Regions from separate parts of the Mycobacterium sp. NGS49 genome, predicted to be linked through region 2. Evidence: riboswitches for the same ligand, from Rfam matches in the RefSeq annotation. Region 2 holds a riboswitch; the other holds the start of a gene.
The links. A riboswitch is a leader RNA that binds a small molecule or an ion and turns the genes downstream of it on or off. The one in region 2 is predicted to bind cobalamin.
Positions count from the first base shown of each region.

Region 1 (10,529 bases), on a different contig from region 2:
GGAGCCGGCTGCGACTATGCGGCGGTACATGGTGGTGAAGCGGCGCCGGGTGTCTCGGGCGAATTCCGCGGAGCACTGCGCAGCCAGGGCCTGTTCCACCTCGTCGTTCATGCCCAGGTCCAGAATCGTGTCCATCATGCCCGGCATCGACTGGGTGGCGCCCGAGCGCACGCTGACCAGCAAAGGACGTGGCCCGCGTCCGAAGGTGCGCCCGGTCTGGTCTTCCAGCCAGCTCATCCGGTCGACCACGTCCGCCCAGATGGCGTCGATGGTGCGCCCCGGCTCGGCGAGATATCGGACGCCCACCTCGGTGGTGATGCAGAATGCGGGGGGTACCGGCAGGTGGTGCCGTCGCATGGTGTCGATGCCGTGGCCCTTGTTGCCCAGCACCTCTCGCGGGTGATTCGACCGGCCGTCCAGCACCACCACCGCGTTTCGCAGCGAGCCCACTGAGGACTGCGCGGGCCGGGTCAAGTTGCACCCCCTCGTCGTTGCCGGAACGCCCGCAATGGTCCCACACGGGACACCGGACACGGCTGCTCACCGCCCTGCGCGGCGCCCGATGCTCTAGTTTTGAGCCTATGACTCCCTACGAGGTCGGGTTGCTGATTCTGCGACTGGTACTGGGCTTGACGCTGGCCGCACACGGCTTGAACAAATTCTTCGGCGGCGGTCGGATACCCGGTACCGCGCGCTGGTTCGAAAGCATGGGGATGAAGCCGGGCAGGTTCCACGCCGCCGTCGCGGCCACTACCGAGACGGCGGCCGGACTCGGTCTGGCGGTTGGGTTGCTGACACCGATCCCGGCGGCGGGTTTCGTCTCACTCATGCTGGTGGCGGCCTGGACCGTACATCGGGCCAACGGTTTCTTCATCGTAAAGGAGGGCTGGGAGTACAACCTGGTGCTGGCAGTCAGCGCCGTTGTCGTCGCCACCTTGGGCGCGGGGAAGCTCAGCGTTGACTACCTGATCTTTGGCAAGAATTGGTTCGACGGCTGGGCAGGGTTGGCGATATCGCTGGGCCTGGGCCTGGCCGGGGCCATCGGTCAGTTGCTGATCTTCTACCGGCCACCGGTGAAACAGACCGACTAGCCATGACCAGGTAACCCGAGGTGCTTCGGGGATCCAAGATCTCGGGCACCGCCATCGTGACCGACACCTCAGACGACACCGCAAGTCACCGCGACCGGCTGTCGATCGATGACCGACCTATGGCCGGGGCAAATCGCAGCGGTGCTGCCGAGTCCGGGCGGTGACTGTCCAGCAAGGTGGGTGCCAGGCGGAGCCGGCAGATGGCCTCAGTCGGCGGTCCGCGCCGCCAGCACTTCGGCCGCTGCCCGCTCACCGGAGCGAATCGCGCCGTCGATCCAACCGCACATCACGGCCGAGGTTTCGGTGCCCGCCCAATGGATCCGCCCGCACGGCGGGCGCAGCGCATGACCGAACTCCGTCAGCACCCCCGTCGGCGTATGGCTGATCATGCCGCCTCCGGAGTGCCGGTCCAGCGTCCAGTTCTGTTCATGGAATTCGACAGGTGCACTTGCCTTTTCACCGAACCGATGCACGAGCTCACCGATGATGGTCGCCTTGCGCTGCTCTTCGTCGAGGTCGGTCAGCCGCCGGGCGGCGGGACCCTCGGTGATGGCACACAAGATCCCCGGACTTCCGGTGTCGGTGCACGCGTCGATGGTCAACGTGGCGGGTGTTCCCGGCGCTGCGGACTGGCCGGACAATCCGTCCGCGCGCCAGAACGGCTCGTCGTAGATGACGGAGGTCTTGACGACGGCACCGCTCGGCATCCGCTGATTCAGCATCGCCCGGTCCACCGGTAGTGCGGGTTCGTAGCCGATCGAGGCGGCGATCGCCATCGGGATGGCCACGATCACCCGGTGGGCACGCACGGCGAAGCCATCCGACTGGACCGTGACGCCGTCGACGTCCTGAATGATGGTCCGCACCGGCCGCGACAAGTGCAGCGCATCGCCCAGCTCAGCCACCATCGGGCGATAGATGGCGCCCATGCCGCCCACCGGGCGGGCATCCTGCGCGCCGCCTTTGCCCGAGATGACGAACGTCGGGCCACCGCCCGAGGACATCTGCAGCAGCATCCACAACAACGACACCTCGGCAGCGCTCGAGGTGTAGGTGCCCGCGAGCACCATGTCCAACATCTCGCGGGCGGGCTTGGACGGCACGTTGCGCTCCAGCCAGTCGCCGACGCTCATCCGGTCCCATTCGGCGGCCTCCCTGACCTGCCACGGTGCATCGCGTGGGATCGTCTTGCACATCTGCTCGATGCTCATCAGGCCCAGGCCCAGGTTGGCGACCGCCCACGGACTCATCGACCACGGGAGCTTGCCGCCATAGCGGTGCTTCTTTCCGTCCACGATCATCATGGCGTCACCGTCGTTGTGCTGCTTGTATTCCGGCACGCCGAATTCCTGCATCAGTGCATAGATCCGGTCCTGGCCCGGTCCGATCCATGCGCCGCCGCGGTCGATCCACACCCCGTCGTCGCGGGTGACGGTGAACGTGCGGCCACCGACCCGGTCGCGGGCTTCCAGCAGCGCCACCGAGTGACCAGCCTGCTTCAAACGCAGCCCGGCCGTCAGCCCCGCGAACCCCGCTCCGACAACGCAGCAGTCGACATCGTTCATGCGCAGCTCCTCGGTGCCCCCGTGGCCCCCAGCTGCAAGCTACACCGATCATGGCGGCGCTGATGCGGGTTCGGGAAGAACTGGGTGCCCGCTCAGCGGATCGCACCGAGAGTGCGCCGAACGTCCTCGCGCACATCGAATTGACTGCAGCGTAAAGAGTTCCGTCGGCTCGAGGGGATGCTGCTGCCGGTGGACGGGAGCCGGTGCCTGGGAAACCTCCTCCGGAGAACACTGCGCCACGCCTAATTCCGTTGCCCGGCACAAGATCTTCTTCAGGAACGCCTCGATCAACCGGCGCGGAAGATTCCCGGTGCAATGGTCGGCGCCATGTCCAAGACGGACGGGGCCACGAGCGGGTTGAGAGCGCCGAGCTTACCGTCGGCAATGTCCGCAAGACCCTCGGCCGCCGACACGAACCGCCGCTGTTCGGCGGCTGCGATCACCCCGCCGGCCAGGACGGCGAACTTCGCCAGGTAGTCGTTGCGCTGGAAAGGTCTGGCGCCCAAGGGATGTGCGTCGGCTACCGCGATCTCATCGACGATCACCGCACCGGCTTTCAAGCTGATCTCGGCACGTGCGCCGAACGCCTTTTCCGCGGGGTCGGGGCAATGGTAGCGCCTGGTCCATTCGGGGTCTTCGACCGTGGAGATCTTGTGCCACAGTTCGATGGTGTCGGGCCGGTGCGATCGTTCCGGCGTGTAAGACCTTTCGTGGTGCCAGGTTCCGTCTTGTAGAGCGACCGCGAAGATGTACATCGCCGAGTGATCCAATGTTTCGCGCGAGGCATCCGGGTCGAGTTTCTGCGGATCATTCGACCCGGTGCCGATCACGCGGTGCGTGTGGTGGCTGGTGTGCAGCACGATGCTCGCGATCTGCTCCAGATCGTCGATCCGCTCGCGCATGCGGCAGGCCAGATCGATCAGTGCCTGGCTCTGATATTCGGCGGAATGTTCCTTGGTGTAGCTGTCCAGGATGGCGCGCTTGGGCTCGCCCGGTTCGGGGAGCGGCACCTGGTAGGTGTGGTCGGGCCCGGCAAGGAGCCAGGCGATCACTCCATCCTCGCCCTCCCAGATGGGAGCGGGTGCTTGCTCGCCGCGCATGGCACGATCAACGGCCTCGATGGCGACCTTGCCGGCCCACCCCGGAGCGAAGGCCTTCCAACTCGAGATCATGCCCTTACGCGATTGCCGGGTGGCGGTTGTCAGATGCAACGCCTGACCGATCGCGGAGTAGATCGTCTCCCTGTCCAAGCCCAGCATCGTTCCCAGGCCCGCCGCCACCGATGGGCCAAGGTGCGCGACGTGGTCAATCCTGTGCTCATGCAGGCAGATTCCCTTCACCAGGGCAATCTGGATCTCGTAGGCGGTCGCCAACCCGCGGATCAGGTCCGGGCCGCCCAGCCCAAGATGCTGACCCACCGCGACCAGGGGTGGGATGTTGTCACCCGGGTGGGCATAGTCGGCAGCCAGAAACGTGTCGTGGAAATCCAGTTCGCGGGCCGCCACCCCGTTGGCCCACGCGGCCCATTCCGGCGAGTAGTCGCCCTCAACTCCCAAGACCTTCGCACCCCTGACCGAGCGGGGGTGCGCAAGCGCCTGGGCACGCGCGGCGCTGACGGGCCGCCGGATCACCGCGGCCGCCGACACCGCGGCATTGTCGATGATGCGGTTGATCAGCATGGACTCGGTGTCAGCAGGCACCGCTACCGGGTCGGTGGCTACTTCGGCAATCTTCCAGGCCAGGTGTTCGGTGCGGGGAAACTCCTCGGCACTGCGTCGGACCCGGACGTCATGAAGGCGCATGAATCGCACAGTACGGACAGCCTGCCGGACGCAGGCGCTTCCTTGGGCCGTCCTTTACCGGTCGCGGCGAGGCGAAGGGGGATTCGCGGAGCAGGAGGCTGTCCACGCGGCTAGAACACGTTCTAGTCTGTCAAACCATGGGATTTCTCAAGCCCCAACTGCCCGAGGTCGACATCGCCGAATGGAGCAAGGGCACCCGTGCGGAGAAGATCCGACCGATGGCCCGGCACTGGGCCGAGGTCGGCTTCGGCACGCCGGTGGTGATGCACCTGTTCTATGTCGTCAAGATATTGCTGTACATCCTGGTTGCGTGGCTGATCGTCTTGAGCACTAAAGGCCTGGGAGGGCTGGCCGGGTTCACCGACGTCCGGGCGTGGTACGCCGAGCCGATCGTCTTCGAGAAGGTCGTGCTGTACACGATGCTGTTCGAGGTGGTCGGGCTGGGCTGTGGCTTCGGGCCGCTGAACAACCGGTTCTTCCCGCCGATGGGATCGATCCTGTACTGGATGCGCTTCGGCACCATCCGGTTGCCACCGTGGCCGGATCGCGTCCCGCTGACGTTCGGCACCAAGCGCAAGCCGGTGGACGTCGCCCTATATGCGCTGCTGCTGGTGTTGCTGGTGACGGCGTTGTTCACCGACGGCAGCGGGCCGATACCGGCGCTGGGCAGCAAGGTCGGGGTGCTGCCCACGTGGGAGATCGTGGCCATCCTGCTGGTGCTGGCCGCGGCGGGGTTGCGCGACAAAGTGATCTTCCTGGCAGCCCGCGGTGAGGTCTACGGGTCGTTGACCGTGACCTTCCTGTTCGGCGCCGTCGACATGATCGTGGCGGCCAAGCTGGTGTTCCTGGTGATCTGGATGGGGGCGGCGACGTCCAAACTCAACAAGCACTTCCCGTTCGTGATCTCCACCATGATGTCGAACAACCCGCTGTTCCGGCCGCGCTTCATCAAGCGGATGTTCTTCGAGAAGTTCCCCGACGACCTGCGGCCCGGGCTGTTGTCGCGGTTGTTCGCCCACGTCAGCACGCTCATCGAGATGTTGGTTCCATTGGCGTTGTTCTTCTCCCACGGCGGCTGGCCCACCACCGTGGCCGCGATCGTGATGGTGTGCTTCCACCTCGGCATCCTGACAGCGATCCCGATGGGGGTGCCGCTGGAGTGGAACGTCTTCATGATCTTCGGCGTGCTCACGCTGTTCGTCGGCCACGCCCAGCTGGGCATCAGCGACGTGAAACACCCTGTGCCAGTGGCGATTCTGATCGCCGTGCTGGTGGGCACCGTGATCGCGGGCAACATGTTCCCGCGCAAGATCTCCTTCCTGCCCGGCATGCGCTACTACGCCGGCAACTGGGACACCACGCTGTGGTGTATCAAGCCGTCGGCGAGTGAGAAGATCGCGCGGGGCATCGTGGCGATCGCCAGCATGCCGCAGGCCCAGCTGGAGCGGTTCTACGGCAAGGACCGCGCGCAGATCCCGATGTATCTCGGATATGCGTTCCGCGCCATGAACACGCACGGCAGGGCGTTGTTCACGTTGGCGCACCGCGCGATGGCCGGCCAGAACGAGGACGACTACGTCATCACCGACGGGGAACGCATCTGCAGCACCGCCATCGGGTGGAACTTCGGCGACGGCCACATGCACAACGAGCAGCTGATCGCCGCGATGCAGCGGCGGTGCCGATTCGAGCCAGGGGAGGTGCGCATCGTCCTGCTCGATGCGCAGCCGATCCACCGGCAGATCCAGCGGTATCGGTTAGTCGATGCTGCGACAGGTGAATTCGAGCGTGGCTACGTGCGCGTGGCCGACATGGTGACCCGCCAGCCCTGGGCCGACGACGTCCCGGTCCACGTCGATTCCGACTAGGGCCGGCTAACGCCGCGAGCAGACGCAAAATCGCACGTTCCGGCGCGCCGGAACGCGATTTTGCGTCTGCTCGCGAGCGGGGCGTGCCCCCAGCTCGCCGTGGGCTTAGGTCTCGGCCCGCACCTGCTGTGCGGCGGCGACCATGTTGCGCAGCGACGCGGTCACCTCGTCGACGTCGCGGGTCTTCAGCCCGCAGTCCGGATTCACCCAAAGGCGTTCCGCTGGAACGGCGTTCATCGCGGCTCGCAATGACGCCGCCATCTCCTCGGTGCTCGGCACCCGCGGGGAATGGATGTCGTAGACACCCGGGCCCACGCTGTTGGAGAAGCCGATCGCATTCAGGTCGTCGAGCACCTCCAGGTGCGAGCGCGCAGCCTCGATGGACGTGACGTCGGCGTCCAGATCGGCGATGGCGCCGATCACCTCGCCGAACTCCGAGTAGCAGAGGTGGGTGTGGATCTGGGTCGAGTCGGCCACACCCGAGGTGGCCAACCGGAAAGACCCTACGGCCCAACGCAAGTACTCGTCCTGGTCGGCGCGGCGCAGCGGCAGCAACTCCCGCAGGGCCGGCTCGTCGACCTGGATCACCGCGATACCGGCGGACTGCAGATCCACCGTCTCGTCGCGAATGGCGAGCGCCACCTGGTTGGCGGTGTCGGCCAGCGGCTGGTCGTCGCGGACGAAGGACCACGCCAGGATGGTCACCGGTCCGGTCAGCATGCCCTTCACCGGCTTATCGGTCAGCGACTGCGCATAGTTGATCCAGTCCACCGTCATCGGGTGGGTGCGTACCACATCGCCGAACAGGATCGGCGGACGCACACAGCGGCTGCCGTAGGACTGCACCCAGCCGTTGTGGGTGGCGAAGAAGCCGTCCAGCTGTTCTGCGAAGTACTGCACCATGTCGTTGCGCTCGGGCTCGCCGTGCACCAACACGTCGATGCCCAGCTGTTCCTGCAGCTTGATGACGTCGGCGATCTCTTGTCTCATCCGCCGCTCGTACTCGCTTTGGTCGATCTCACCGGAGCGCAAGGCCGCCCGGGCGACGCGGATCGCCGCGGTCTGCGGGTAGGAGCCGATCGTTGTGGTCGGCAGCACCGGCAGTCGCAGGCGGGCTTCCTGCTCCGCACGGCGCTGCGCCGGATCCCCGCGGTGGACGCCGGACGCGACGATCGATTGGACGCGGGCCCGGAGCCGGTCGTTATGCAGGCGCGGGTCGTTGCGGCGCGCGGCCACCGCGGCGTCGGACGCCGCCATCTCTTCGGCGACGGCGTCGCGTCCGTCCCGTAGCGCCCGGGACAGCGCGACCACCTCGTGCACCTTCTCGGCCCCGAACGCCAGCCAGCTGCGCAGGTTGTCGTCCAGATCGGTCTCGGGCTCCAGGGAGTACGGCACATGCAAGGTGGAGCACGACGTGGAGACGGCTATCGCCCCCGCCGCTCCTCGCAGGGTCTCCAACTTGCCCAGTGCCGCGTGCAGATCGGTGCGCCAGATGTTGCGGCCGTCGACGATGCCGGCCACCAGTATCTTTCCGGCCAACTCCGGAACGGCCGCGATCGCAGTGTCGGGGCCGTAGACCAGGTCGACGCCGATCGCCTCGACCGGCGTACGGGCCAGCCCCGCCAGCGCGGCGCCGGGATCGCCGAAGTAGGTCGCGACGTGGATGGCAGGGCGGTTGGCCACCGCACCCAACGCGTTGTAGACGGCCTCGGCAAGCGCGGGCGCATCGGCGGAGATGTCGGTGACCAGCGCCGGCTCGTCGAACTGCACCCACTGTGCCCCGCCGTCCGCGAGCAGCGACAGCAGTTCGGAATAGATCGGCATCAGCTCCTGCAGCCGCTCGATCGGTGCGCCCGCGCCGTCCACCGCCTTGCTCAGCAGCAGGAAGGTGACGGGCCCGACGATCACCGGGCGTGCCGGAATGCCTTGCTCCTGAGCTTCTTTCAACTCGGAAAGCACCTTGTCGGGATTCAGCGAGAACCGCGTCGACCGGCCGATCTCGGGGACGAGGTAGTGGTAGTTGGTGTCGAACCACTTCGTCATCTCCAGCGGTGCCACGTCGTCGTTGCCCCGCGCGGCGGCGAAGTAGCGGTCCAGTTCGTCGGAGATGCCGCCGACCCGGGCCGGCAGCGCGCCCAGCAGCACCGAGGTGTCCAGCATCTGGTCGTAGTAGGAGAAGGTGTTGATCGGCACCGAGTCCAGGCCGGCGGCGGCCAGGTCTGCCCAGGTGTCCCGGCGCAGGGTGGCGGCGACGGATTCCAAGTCGGCGCGGCTGGTACGGCCGGCCCAATATCCCTCGGTCGCGCGCTTGAGTTCGCGGCGCGGTCCGATGCGGGGGGAACCGGTGATGGTGGCGGTGAATGGTTGAGCGGTCACGAAGCGGTCCTTCATGTCGACGGTGTGGACACCGCCCGCGGACGCGCAGCCGACAGTCGGGGCGATGCGCTGGTGCTCTCCGGAGCCCGCGTACCACCACGGCTGGCTGGCCAAACGCCCATTCCACGAGGCGGTGTGCCGCCGGGCGCGGCGCGCCCGGCACAGCTGGCAGGTCTTCGGACTTGCGGGCGCGCACCCTCGGTGCTCCTACTGACCGTCGCTTCCCAGTCTTGATTTCTCAAGACCAGTGCTTAAAGACGGCTTTCGTTCCTGCATACCGCTGCGGGACAGTCCCGGATTCTCACCGGGTTCCCTCTCACGAAGCGTGGTGCCTCGCTCGATGCCGGCGCCGCGGGATGCGGCGACAGCAGACCAGCTGCACAACCGAGCGTACTAGTGCTGGTGGTCGCCGCGTACAACGACGGTGTCGCGGTCCGGCTTGTCGTCCGGCGTTCCGGCCCGACCATCGGACGGGTTGCCGCGCCATTGCAGTGCCTTGATCGCGACGGCGACCTCGACGAGGGTGTGTTCGAGCGGGCGCGGCAGGAGTCGTTGCGCGGCCTCGAGCCGATACACCAGCGTGTTGCGGTGCGTGTAGAGCAGTTTTGCGGCGCGCGACGCGTTGCACTCGGCGTTGATGTAGGTCAGCACTGTGGTGTGCAGGACCGGGCTGGCCGTCTCGAAATCACCCAACGTGGCGCTGATGAAATCGTCTGCGCCGTCCGGGCTTTCGGTCAGCAATGCAACCATCTGAACATCGGCGAAGAAGGCGATGCGCTGTCGTGAGCGGAGCCGGACCAACATTCGCTGCGTAGTGAGAGCATCCATGTGGCTGCGCCGGAACCCGTCGATTCCCGGCGCCGTGCTGCCGACCGCGATCCGCGTTCCCGTGGTTTCCTTCAGGACCTCGCGGACCCGGTCGGGGTCGAGGGCGGCGACATCTCTGACCCACACCCAGCGGGTGGCCGCGCTGGCGACGACGGTAAGGGGGCGCTCGCAGCCGACCGCTCGACTGAATGCCTCAACGGCGCGGTCAAGCCGATCCTCCGGGTCGTCCAACTCGTCGGACCACAGGATGGCCGCGGTATGAGTTCGGTTGAGTCGGTAGCCCAATCGCTCTTCGGCGCGCTCCGGGTCGATGGAAGCGCCATCCAGAATGAGTTCGACGATCTTGCGACGCTCGGCGCTGATGTCCTGGGTTAGTTCGGAATACTCGGTCTGCATCTGTGTTGCGATGCCGGCCAGCGTGCCGTCCACGAATTCATTGGCCGAACGGAACGGCACGTCGAGCAGTTCGCGGAGCTCCTCCGGGTCGGACGTGAGCTCGAACGCGATCTCCGTCCAGCGCCGCCATGCCACGTTGTGCCCGATGCGATAGACCTCCAGCGCGGACGCGTCCAGCCCGCGACGCACCAAATCCCTTGCCATACGCAATGTTTCGGCGTTGAGGTACGGCTCGACCGGTGCTCCCGGTGCTTGCAGCATGGCCGACGCGAAATACACCAACGTGGCCCGGTTCGAGCGACTGACGACCGCTGCCAAGCCGGGGTCTTCGGAGATGCGCGCACTGGCGTTCAGCGTGACGCGGTCGAACTCTTCCAGCCACTCGCGGCTCGGGTTGAGCGCGAGCCAGGCCCCTTTTCGAATCAGCTCCTGCACACGCTGGGAAGGCTCCCGCCAGGTCACGACGGCAGTCTAAGGCTTTTGTGCAAATTGCACGATCGGTACCTGCGGCGTTGGTTGAACTGCTCTGGCCCCAGCTATCGAAATCCTTATCTTATGTCAATGACAGTGCGCCACTGGCATTTGTCTGCAATTGCGACCTGC
Region 1 is NZ_JCALCX010000028.1:46,243-56,771, forward strand. Features, by position in the region: gene AC5Y7D_RS24155 (pyruvate, phosphate dikinase) at 1-474, opposite strand, end outside; gene AC5Y7D_RS24160 (DoxX family protein) at 582-1,091, shown strand; gene AC5Y7D_RS24165 (flavin monoamine oxidase family protein) at 1,298-2,656, opposite strand; gene AC5Y7D_RS24170 (MmgE/PrpD family protein) at 2,944-4,458, opposite strand; gene AC5Y7D_RS24175 (DUF3556 domain-containing protein) at 4,596-6,326, shown strand; gene metE (5-methyltetrahydropteroyltriglutamate--homocysteine S-methyltransferase) at 6,432-8,717, opposite strand; cobalamin riboswitch at 8,853-9,065, opposite strand; gene AC5Y7D_RS24185 (Rv1453 family transcriptional regulator) at 9,096-10,388, opposite strand.
Region 1: it holds a riboswitch for cobalamin, as region 2 does, so the genes downstream of both, metE (5-methyltetrahydropteroyltriglutamate--homocysteine S-methyltransferase) here and AC5Y7D_RS04750 (PPE family protein) in region 2, are expected to answer to the same signal.

Region 2 (10,529 bases):
TCGGGCTTGCATGCCGCTTTCCGGGCGCCGCCACCCCGCGTGAGTTCTGGGAGCTGCTGCGACACGGGCGCGAGGTCACCGAAGCCCTTGCCGACGCGGCGTTGTTCGACGCCGAGTTCTTCAACGTGTCCCCGCGTGAGGCGTGCGCGATGGACCCTCGGCAACGGCTGGCCCTGGAACTGACCTGGGAGCTCTTCGAGGACGCGTTTGTGGTGCCGGAGACGCAGCGCGGTCTGGAGATCGCCGTCTTCCTCGGCGCGATGAGCGACGACTACCTGTTGCTGGCGTTGCGGGGCAACGACCTGGGTCACCATGCTTTTGCGGGCCTGAGTCGCGCGATGATCGCGAACCGGGTGTCACATTTTTTCGGGTTGCGCGGCCCGAGCATGACCGTCGACTCCGGTCAGTCCTCTTCCCTGGTGGCGGTGCACGAAGCGTGCGCCGCCATCCGAACGGGCGCTTCGCCGATGGCGATCGCCGGCGGTATCCATCTGAACTTCGCACCCGAAATGGCAATGCTGGAAAGGGAGTTCGGCGCCGTCTCACCGTCCGGGCACACCTACGCATTCGACCGGCGTGCCGACGGGTACGTGCGTGGCGACGGTGGCGGGCTGGTGTTGCTGAAGTCGCTACCGGCTGCCTTGCGAGACGGAAACCGAATCCGTGCCGTCATCTCCGGCAGCGCGGTGGGCAATGCGGGCAGTGAGGGCGCGGGCCTGGTGGTGCCCTCGGTTGCCGCGCAGGCAGATGTCATTCAGCGCGCTCTGTCCAGCGCCGGACTCGACGTCGACCAGGTCGACTATGTCGAAGCGCACGGAACCGGAACCGAAGTGGGCGACCCGGTGGAAGCCCGGGCCCTCGGCGCCGTGTTCGGTGGGCGGCGGCAACCGGTGGCCATCGGCTCGGTCAAGACCAACATCGGCCACACCGGGGCGGCCGCCGGCGTCGCCGGCCTGATCAAGACGGTGCTGTCCCTCGAAAACGGCGCAGTACCGGCAAGTCTCAACTTCGAGAGCCAGGGCATCGATCTGTCGGCGCTGGGATTGCGGGTCAACACCACCCTGACGCGCTGGGAGGCGGCGCCGCGCCGGGCCGGGGTCTCCTCGTTCGGCATGGGCGGCACCAACGCCCACGTGATCGTCGAACAGGCTCCCGATCAGGAACGGGCCAGTACAGCGCCGATCGGCGATGCGGTCGTTGCGTGGGTGCTCAGCGCGCGGTCGGCCGAAGCGCTGGCCAACCAAGCGGAACGCTTGGCCGGCCCGGTCACCGAGTGTGAGATCGCGGATGTGGGTTGGACTTTGGCGACCGCGCGGTCGACGTTCGAGCATCGCGCCGTCGTGGTCGGTTCCAGCACTGATCAATTGAGCGCGGGCCTGCGCAGCTTGGCGGCGGGCGCGCCAGGCTCGGGCGTGACGGCCGGGCGGTCCGGGCCGCCGCCGAGAACGGTTTTCGTGTTCCCCGGGCAGGGCTCGCAGTACCTCGGCATGGGCCGGCAGCTCTACGGCCGGTTTTCGTCGTTCGCGACGGCCTTCGACGAGGTTGCCGACGCGTTGGATACATGCCTGAAAAAGCCGCTGCGACAAGTGATGTGGGGTGGCGATCCGGCGCTGCTGCGCAGTACGGAATTCGCCCAGCCCAGCCTGTTCGCCGTGCAGCTGGCGACGGCCGCGCTGCTGCGGTCCTGGGGCCTGACACCCGATTTGCTGCTGGGCCACTCGGTAGGCGAGGTCGCCGCCGCTCATCTGGCCGGGGTGCTGTCACTGCCGGACGCGGCCAAGTTGGTGGCGCTTCGCGGCCGGCTGATGGCCGGGTTGCCGGCGGGCGGAGCGATGGTGGCGGCGGCCGTCGGTGCAGCGCAAGTGGCGCCGTTGCTGGGAGAGCAGGTCAGTGTGGCGGCCGTGAACGCGCCGGATTCGGTGGTGTTGTCCGGACCGGAGGCCGCGGTGGGTGCGGTGGCGGACCGGTTGACGGCGCAGGGCATCCGAGTGCACCGGCTCGCGGTGTCGCATGCCTTTCACTCGGCGCTGATGGAGCCCATGCTCGACGAGTTCTCGACCGCGCTCGTCGATCTGCCGGCGGCATCGCCACGCACCGGGCTCATCTCCAACGTGACCGGCGACCTGGCCGGCCCGGGATACGGGTCGGCTCGGTACTGGGCCGACCATGTCCGCAATCCGGTGCGATTCGCCGATGGCGTGCAGACAGCCGGACGACTGGGCGGCGAGGTGTTCATCGAAGTGGGGCCCGGCGCCGGTTTGACCGCCGACCAAGACATGTCGGTTGTGACGATGGCGGAAGGTCTTGCGGAGGCCGAGACGGCGCTCACCGCGGTAGGAAAGCTGTTCGCCCACGGCGCGGAGGTGAACTGGGCCGCCACATTCGACGGCCTGGGAGCACGGCGGGTAGACCTGCCGGCCTATGGATTCGTGCGGCGACGGTTCTGGGTGGGCGCCGGTGACGATACCCCGGTCACTGTCCCCGACGGTGCGCGGTTGCAGGAGCTGGATCCCGGGGATAGGCATCGCCGACTGGTCGAATTGGTGTGTTTACACGCCGCGGTGGTGCTGGGGCATGCCGGGGCAGGTGACGTCGATGCCGAGCGGGCCTTCCAGGACCAGGGCTTCAGCTCTATGGCCGGCGTCGAACTCCGTAACCGTCTGAAAACCGAGCGCGAGTTGGCGGGATTGTCTCTCTCGCGCACGCTGATTTTCGACTATCCCACTCCGAACGCCCTGGCCGGCCATCTCGCCCAGCAAATTTCCGGTCGCTCCGAAAACGAATCGGACGACGACCGGTTTTGGTCGTTACTGCACACGATTCCAATCAGCGAGCTACGGCGAACCGGATTACTCGACAAACTCCTGCTGTTGGCTGGTGATCCGCAAAGAGCCATGTCAGAAGCCCAAATGGGTGACGATGTAATCGACTCGTTGAGCCCTGACGCGTTAATCGCGATGACGCTGGACGGCGACGATGATAAAGCCTGACAAAGGGTGCCGCCGACAAATAATTGTCAGAGCTGCACGACAAGTGTTGAATATCACCGTCTTTTGCGTGCCTTCGGAAAGTCCACTAAGCTAAGGAATTTGGGGAGTCTTGCGGGCGGGCTATCTGACGAGCAGCTGAATGAGGCAGGGTGAATGAGCGTCATCGCAGGGGTCTTCGGTGCATTGCCACCGCACCGATACAGCCAGACGGAGATCACCGATCTGTTCGTCGAATTCCCCGGGTTGAAGGAGCACGAGGAGATCGTTCGGCGCCTGCACAGGTCCGCCAAAGTGAACAATCGGCACTTCGCCCTGCCGCTGGATCGCTATCCGGCCCTCAACGACTTCGGCGACGCCAACGAGATCTTCCTCGATAAGGCGGTCGACCTCGGCATCGAGGCGCTGATGGGCGCGTTGGACGAAGCGGGCCTGCAGCCGCAGGACATCGACATGATCGCCACCACCACGGTCACCGGCGTCGCGGTCCCGTCGTTGGACGCCAGGATCGCCGGGCGGCTCGGATTGCGTCCCGATATCCGCCGGATGCCGCTGTTCGGCCTCGGTTGTGTGGCCGGTGCCGCCGGAGTGGCCCGTCTGCACGACTACCTCCGGGGCGCACCCGACGACGTCGCGGTGCTGATCTCCGTCGAGCTCTGCTCCCTCACCTACCCGGCGGTCAAGCCGACCGTGTCGGGCTTGATCGGCACGGCCCTGTTCGGCGACGGTGCGGCTGCCGTCGTCGCCGTAGGCGACCGCCGCGCCGAGCGGGTGCGGGCCACCGGCCCCACGATCGTCGACTCGCGCAGCCGCCTGTACCCCGAATCGCTGGGCATCATGGGCTGGGACGTGGGCTCGCACGGCCTGCAGCTGCGGCTTGCCCCAGAGTTGACCGACCTGATCGAAGCGCACCTGCCGGCCGATGTCGACGGATTCCTGGCCGGTCACGATTTGACCAGGGAAGACATCGGCACCTGGGTGAGTCACCCCGGGGGACCGAAGGTGATCAATGCGATCACCAACTGCCTGGATCTGCCGCCGGAGGCGCTCGAGCTGACCTGGCGGTCGCTCGGCGAGATCGGCAACCTGTCCTCGGCGTCGGTGCTGCACATCCTGCGCGACACCATCGAGAAGCGGCCGCCCAGTGGCAGTCCCGGTTTGATGCTGGCGATGGGGCCCGGATTCTGCGCTGAACTCGTGTTGCTGCGCTGGCACTAGCGCTCGGTAGCCGCCCGATCGAGAACTTCCACCGTCAGGCCCGGCCGGGGACTGAGCGCGGCGAAGTTCGCGGCTCGGATCCGCTGCGCCGGCAGCCGTAGCCTGGTCTTGGCGACCAGCCGTGCCAGCATCACCGTCATCTCGGTGATGGCCATCGCCGAACCGATGCACCGGTGCAAGCCGCCGCTGAACGGAATGAACTCGTGCGGCGCGGGTTTACGGTAGCCCGGGTCCGCCGGATCCCACCGCTGCGGACGGAATTGCGTTGGGTCGGGCCATGACTCGGGATCCCGGTGGGTGACGTAAGCGCTGAAGACGATGAGTCGTCCCGCCGGGATCCGGTGCCCGTCGAAGCGCAGGTCGCGCAGCACTCGGCGGGCCGAGATGACGCCGGGCGGATACAGCCGAAGTGTTTCGTGCACAACGCCGTTGAGATACGTCAGGGCCGGCAGGTCGGCGGCCGTCGGCGTCTTGCCACCCAGCACCCGGTCCACCTCGGCGGCGGCGGCGTCCCAGACCCCCGGCCAGGTCAGCAGCGTGTAGGCGGCCCAAGCCAGCGCACCGCTGGTCGTCTCGTAGCCGGCCGTGATCAGCGATACGATTTGATCACGAATCTCGTTGTCCCGCAGTACCTGTCCTTCGTCCGATCGACCGTTGATCAGGGTCGCCAACATGTGGTCGTCCGGGCGGGGCCGGCGGCGTGCGTCGGCGATCTGGGCATCGATGAGCTCGTCGATGCGTTTGCGTGCGGCCATTGCCCGCCGCCAGCGGGGTGAATTGACGCGCTGCTGAAGCTTCATGACCCCCGGTGGCAGGTGCGTCAGGTCCAGCAACGGCTCCAGTTGCTCGCCGAGGAAATCCGAGTGAGCGGCCAGGCGTGACCCAAACAGGCTTTCGGCCGTGCTACGTCGTACCGTCGAGCGGAATTCCTGATAGATGTCCACCCGCCGGCCGGGTCGCCAGCCGTCGATGGTGGTGTCGATGTGGGTCACCATGGTCTGCACGTAGTCCTGGATCTGCCGGTGCCGCAGCCCCGGCGCCACCACGCTGCGACGACGGCGGTGGTCCTCACCATCGCTGACGATCAGCGCGGTTGGACCGTCCACCGGCACGAGACTCTCGAACGTCTGGCGCCAACTGAAAGCGTCGGCATTGGCGAATACGAATCGGTTCGCCTCGGCGCCCAGCAGATAGGTGTAGCCGTGCCGGCCGATGCCCGAGTCGATCACCGCGCCACGGCGGTTGTACCCGGCGCGTAGCGCCTCGCCGGGCCAATACCGGACCGGTCTCATTCCAGCACGTCCGACAACTCCAGCCATTGCCCCTCCAGCGTGGTGACCTCTTCCTCGAGTTCGCGCAGTTGCTGCGTCAAGCGCGTGACACCGACGTGGTCGGACTGGTCATGCTCGGCAAGCTCGACGTGCATGGCCTCGATCCGGTCGGCGAGGCGAGCCAGCTGGCGGTCGATGGCAGCCAGCTCCTTCTCGGCGGTCCGGCGCTGAGCACCCGACATGGTCTGCGGCGGTTGCGCTTTCGGCGCCGTCGGCTTGTCCGTCGGTCGCGCGGCCAACCGCAGGTATTCGTCGATACCTCCGGGCAGGTGCCGCAACCGGCCGTCCAGGATCGCGTACTGCTGATCGGTGACGCGTTCCAGCAGGTAACGGTCGTGCGAGACGACGATCAAGGTGCCCGCCCACGAGTCGAGCAGGTCTTCGGTGGCGGTCAGCATGTCGGTGTCGACATCGTTGGTGGGCTCGTCGAGCAACAGCACATTCGGCTCCGACAGCAGCGTGAGCATCAGTTGCAGGCGCCGACGCTGGCCGCCGGACAGTTCGCCGACGCGCGCCGAGAGCTGCCCGCGGGCGAAGCCCAACCGCTCCAGCAGCTGGCCCGGGGTCATCTCCCGGCCCTCGACCTCGTAACCACGCTGCAGCCGGCCGAGCACGTCGGCGATCCGCTCTCCGGCAACCGCAGTGAGCTCATCGCCCTGCTGATCGAGCACGGCCAGCCGGACGGTCTTGCCACGCTTGACGCGTCCGGTGTCGGGCTGAACGGTTCCGGCAAGCAAACCCAGCAGCGTGGATTTGCCGGCCCCGTTGGCCCCCACGATTCCGGTGCGCTCGCCAGGCGCGATTCGCCACTCGACCTCGCGAAGTACCGCGCGCCCGCCATAGGAGACCGAGACGTCGAGCAGGTCGATGACGTCCTTGCCCAGCCGAGCGGTGGCAAGCTTGGCCAGCTCCACCGTATTGCGCAGCGGCGGCACGTCGGCAATCAACTGGTTGGCGGCCTCGATGCGGAACTTGGGCTTCGACGTGCGGGCAGGGGCGCCGCGACGCAACCACGCCAGTTCCTTCCGCATCAGGTTCTGTCGCTTGGCCTCCGAGGCGGCGGCCTGCCGATCCCGCTCCACCCGTTGCAGCACGTACGCGGCGTAACCACCCTCGAACGGTTCGACGATGCCGTCGTGCACCTCCCACGTCGCGGTGGCGACCTCGTCCAGGAACCAGCGGTCGTGGGTCACCACCAGCAACCCGCCGCTGTTGCGCGCCCAGCGTTGTTTGAAGTGGCCGGCCAGCCAGGTGATGCCCTCGATGTCGAGGTGGTTGGTGGGTTCGTCGAGGGCGATCACGTCCCACTCGCCGATGAGCAGTTGGGCCAGCTGCACCCGACGGCGCTGACCGCCGCTAAGCGTGGAAACCGTTGCATCCCAGTCGATATCGGATACCAAACCGGCGACGACGTCGCGCACCCGGCCGCTGCCGGCCCACTGGTGATCCGCCTGGTCACCGACCAGCACCCGGCCGACGGTGTGCTCGGGATCCAGGGTGTCCGCTTGAGCCAGCGCGCTGACCCGTAAGCCGCTGCGCTGGGTGACTCGTCCGGAGTCCGGCCGGAGCTGGCCGGTGAGCAGGCCCAGCAGGCTGGATTTGCCGTCCCCGTTGCGGCCGACGATTCCGATGCGGGCACCGTCGTTGACGCCGAGGGTGACCGATTCGAAGACAACCTGGGTCGGATATGCCAGGTGGACGGCCTCGGCTCCGAGCAGGTGTGCCACTGGACTGAGGGTACCGGCTGCACTGCCGGCTACCACCGGGGCCGGCGGGATGAGACAATGCTGCGGTTAGGCAATGACGATGCAGGAAGCCGGTGCGAAGCCGGCGCGGTCCCGCCACTGTAATCGGGGAGCGACCCTCATACGCCACGGCGATCAGCTGGAAGGCGAGGCAAGCAGCGATCCGAGAGCCAGGATACTCGCGTCATCGCGTCCTGCGACCCGGGGCGGTGTACCCCGAGAGAGCGATCGTCGTCGATGCGTCTTCGGCTTGTCATTTTCACTGGAATCCCCACGCCGCCAACGGCTTTCATTCCTGACGGCGGTGCGCGATGACCGCCCCGGTGTGGCTGGCCACGCCCCCCGAGGTGCATTCCGCCCTGCTCAGTAGCGGCCCCGGGGCCGGTCCGTTACTTGCCGGGGCGGCGACCTGGAGGTCGCTGAGCACCGTCTACGCGGAAACCGCCCGGGACCTGGCGGCGGTATTGGCGGCCGTCCAGGCCGGGAGCTGGAACGGCACGACAGCACAGGCATATGTGGCCGCCCACCTGCCCTATCTGGCGTGGCTGAACCAGGCTGCGGCCGACAGCTACGCCCTGACTACCCGGCAGGAAGCCGCGGCCGCAGCCTGGGCCAGCGCGCTGGCCGCCATGCCCACGCTGGCCGAGCTGGCCGCCAACCACGCCACCCATGCGGTGCTGTTGGCGACCAACTTCTTTGGTGTCAACACGGTTCCGATCGCGCTGAACGAGGCCGACTATGCGCGGATGTGGATTCAGGCCGCCACCGTGATGACCACCTATCAGGACGTCGCGGCCGTGGCGGTCAACACCGCGCCGCAGACCACCGCGGCGCCGGAGATCGTCACCACCGGCGCGCTGGCCGCCGCCGACGACTTACCCCCGGACCGGCAGAACGACTTCTTCAACTGGCTGCAGGACATCGGCTATACCGACTTCTACGACAACTACATTCAGCCCTTGATCGACGCGCTCTCGAACATGCCGTTCTTCCAGGCGCTGTTCTCCGGATTCGATCCCTATCTCGTCATCCTCGGCAACCCGCTGACCTACCTGAGCCCCTTCAACGTCGCGTTCGCCCTCGGCTACCCGATGGACATCGGCACCTACGTGGTGCTGCTGTCGCAGATGTTCTCGTTCGTCGCACTGGACCTCACCGCGGCGTTCGCCTCGGGCAATCCGGTGACCATCGGCTTCACCATCCTGTTCGTCACGGTGGAGATCATCGGCACGGTCATCACCGACACCATCGCGCTCCTGAAGACACTGTTGGAACAGACCCTCGTACTGCTCGCGGTGGTGGTGCCGTTGCTGACCGCCCCATTGGTGCCGTTGGCCGCCGGCGCCGTACTCGCACCGATCGGCATCAAGGGCCTGGCGGCGCTCGCTGTCGTCCCGCCCGCACCACCGGTCGCACCGCCGGTCACTCCGCCATTGGCCGCGCTCGCCCCGTCTCTGCCTAGCTCAACCTCGTCCCCGGCGCCCACCCCCGCGGCGGCGACCGTGCCGGGCCCGACGCCCGGGGTTGCTCCACCCCACACCGTCCCGCCACCGAGCACCGGCACCGGCGTGGGTCTGGGCCTGGGCGCCGGCATGGAGAACTTCGGCTACCTGGTGGGTGACCTGGGCTCGGTCGCCAGACATTCGACCGGTGCCGGCGCCCGGAGGAAGGCGTCCGAACCCGACAGCACCGAGGCGCCCACGGCTGTGCCGGCAACCAGGGAACCGGTGGGCACACCGCGGCGTCGCCGGGCGAAGGTCACCCAGCCGGGCCGGGGGTACGAATACCTGGACCCGGAGCCCGAGATGGCGGCGGCGGGTGCGATAACCGCGGGTTTCGCCGGGTCTGCGCCGTTGGGCGCCCACCAGGCGGCAGGCATCACGACGCTGAGCGGGCACACCTTCGCCGGCGCGCCCCGCAGTCCGATGTTGCCGGGCACCTGGAAGGCAGAGCGAAAATCTGACGATCGCCCGCGCAGCGAGGATCCGCCGGCAAGGCCGGGTTAGACCGCACCCCACCGGGTGCGCCGAGAGGGATTTTCGGCCGGCCCGTACTCGCAGGAGTGACCTGGAACACACGCCCATACCGATGTGCCATGATGTCCACGCTGGTCAAGGCTCATCCAGGAAGCACTCAGGGAGCAGTGGTGGATCTCAATTTTTCGATGGTCACGCGACCGGTCGAGCGGCTGGTGGCCACGGCTCAGAACGGTTTGGAAGTACTACGGCTGGGGGGCCTGGAAACCGGCAGCATCCCCTCGCCGTCCCAGGTCGTCGAGAGCGTGCCGATGTACAAGCTGCGACGGTACTTTCCGCCCGACAGCCGGCCCGGCCAGCCGCCGGTGGGTCCCCCGGTACTGATGGTGCACCCGATGATGATGTCGGCCGACATGTGGGACGTCACCCGTGAAGACGGGGCCGTGGGCATTCTGCACGCCAGCGGTCTGGATCCCTGGGTCATCGACTTCGGTTCCCCCGACAAGATCGAGGGCGGCATGCGCCGCACGCTGGCCGACCACATCGTCGCGCTCGACCAGGCCATCGACACGGTCAAAGACACCGCGGGCCAGGACGTGCACCTGGTCGGGTACTCCCAAGGTGGCATGTGGTGCTACCAGGTCGCGGCCTACCGCCGGTCGAGGAACCTGGCCAGCATCGTGGCGTTCGGTTCGCCGGTCGACACCCTGGCAGCGTTGCCGATGGGCATCCCGGCGAACATGGGCGCCGGCGTCGCCGACTTCATGGCCGACCACGTGTTCAACCGGCTTAATATCCCAAGCTGGATGGCGCGCACCGGTTTTCAGATGATGGACCCGATCAAGACGGCCCAGGCCCGCATCGACTTCGTGCGCCAGCTGCACGACCGCGAGGCGTTGCTGCCTCGCGAACAACAGCGCAGGTTCCTCGAGCGCGAGGGCTGGATCGCCTGGTCCGGGCCGGCCATCTCCGAACTGCTCAAGCAGTTCATCGCCCACAACCGGATGATGACCGGTGGCTTCGCCATCAACGGTCAGATGGTGACACTGACCGACATCACCTGTCCGATCCTGGCCTTCGTCGGCGAAGTCGACGACATCGGTCAGCCGGCCTCGGTGCGCGGCATCCGGCGGGCGGCACCGAACACCGAAGTGTACGAATGCTTGATTCGCACAGGACATTTCGGCCTGGTGGTGGGATCGCGCGCTGCCCTGCAGAGCTGGCCCACCGTCGCCGAGTGGGTGCGTTGGATCTCCAGCAACGGTGACAAGC
Region 2 is NZ_JCALCX010000003.1:272,527-283,055, reverse strand. Features, by position in the region: gene AC5Y7D_RS04770 (type I polyketide synthase) at 1-2,990, shown strand, start outside; gene AC5Y7D_RS04765 (type III polyketide synthase) at 3,144-4,205, shown strand; gene AC5Y7D_RS04760 (cytochrome P450) at 4,202-5,497, opposite strand; gene AC5Y7D_RS04755 (ABC-F family ATP-binding cassette domain-containing protein) at 5,494-7,263, opposite strand; cobalamin riboswitch at 7,304-7,482, shown strand; gene AC5Y7D_RS04750 (PPE family protein) at 7,593-9,287, shown strand; gene AC5Y7D_RS04745 (acyl-CoA synthetase) at 9,425-10,529, shown strand, end outside.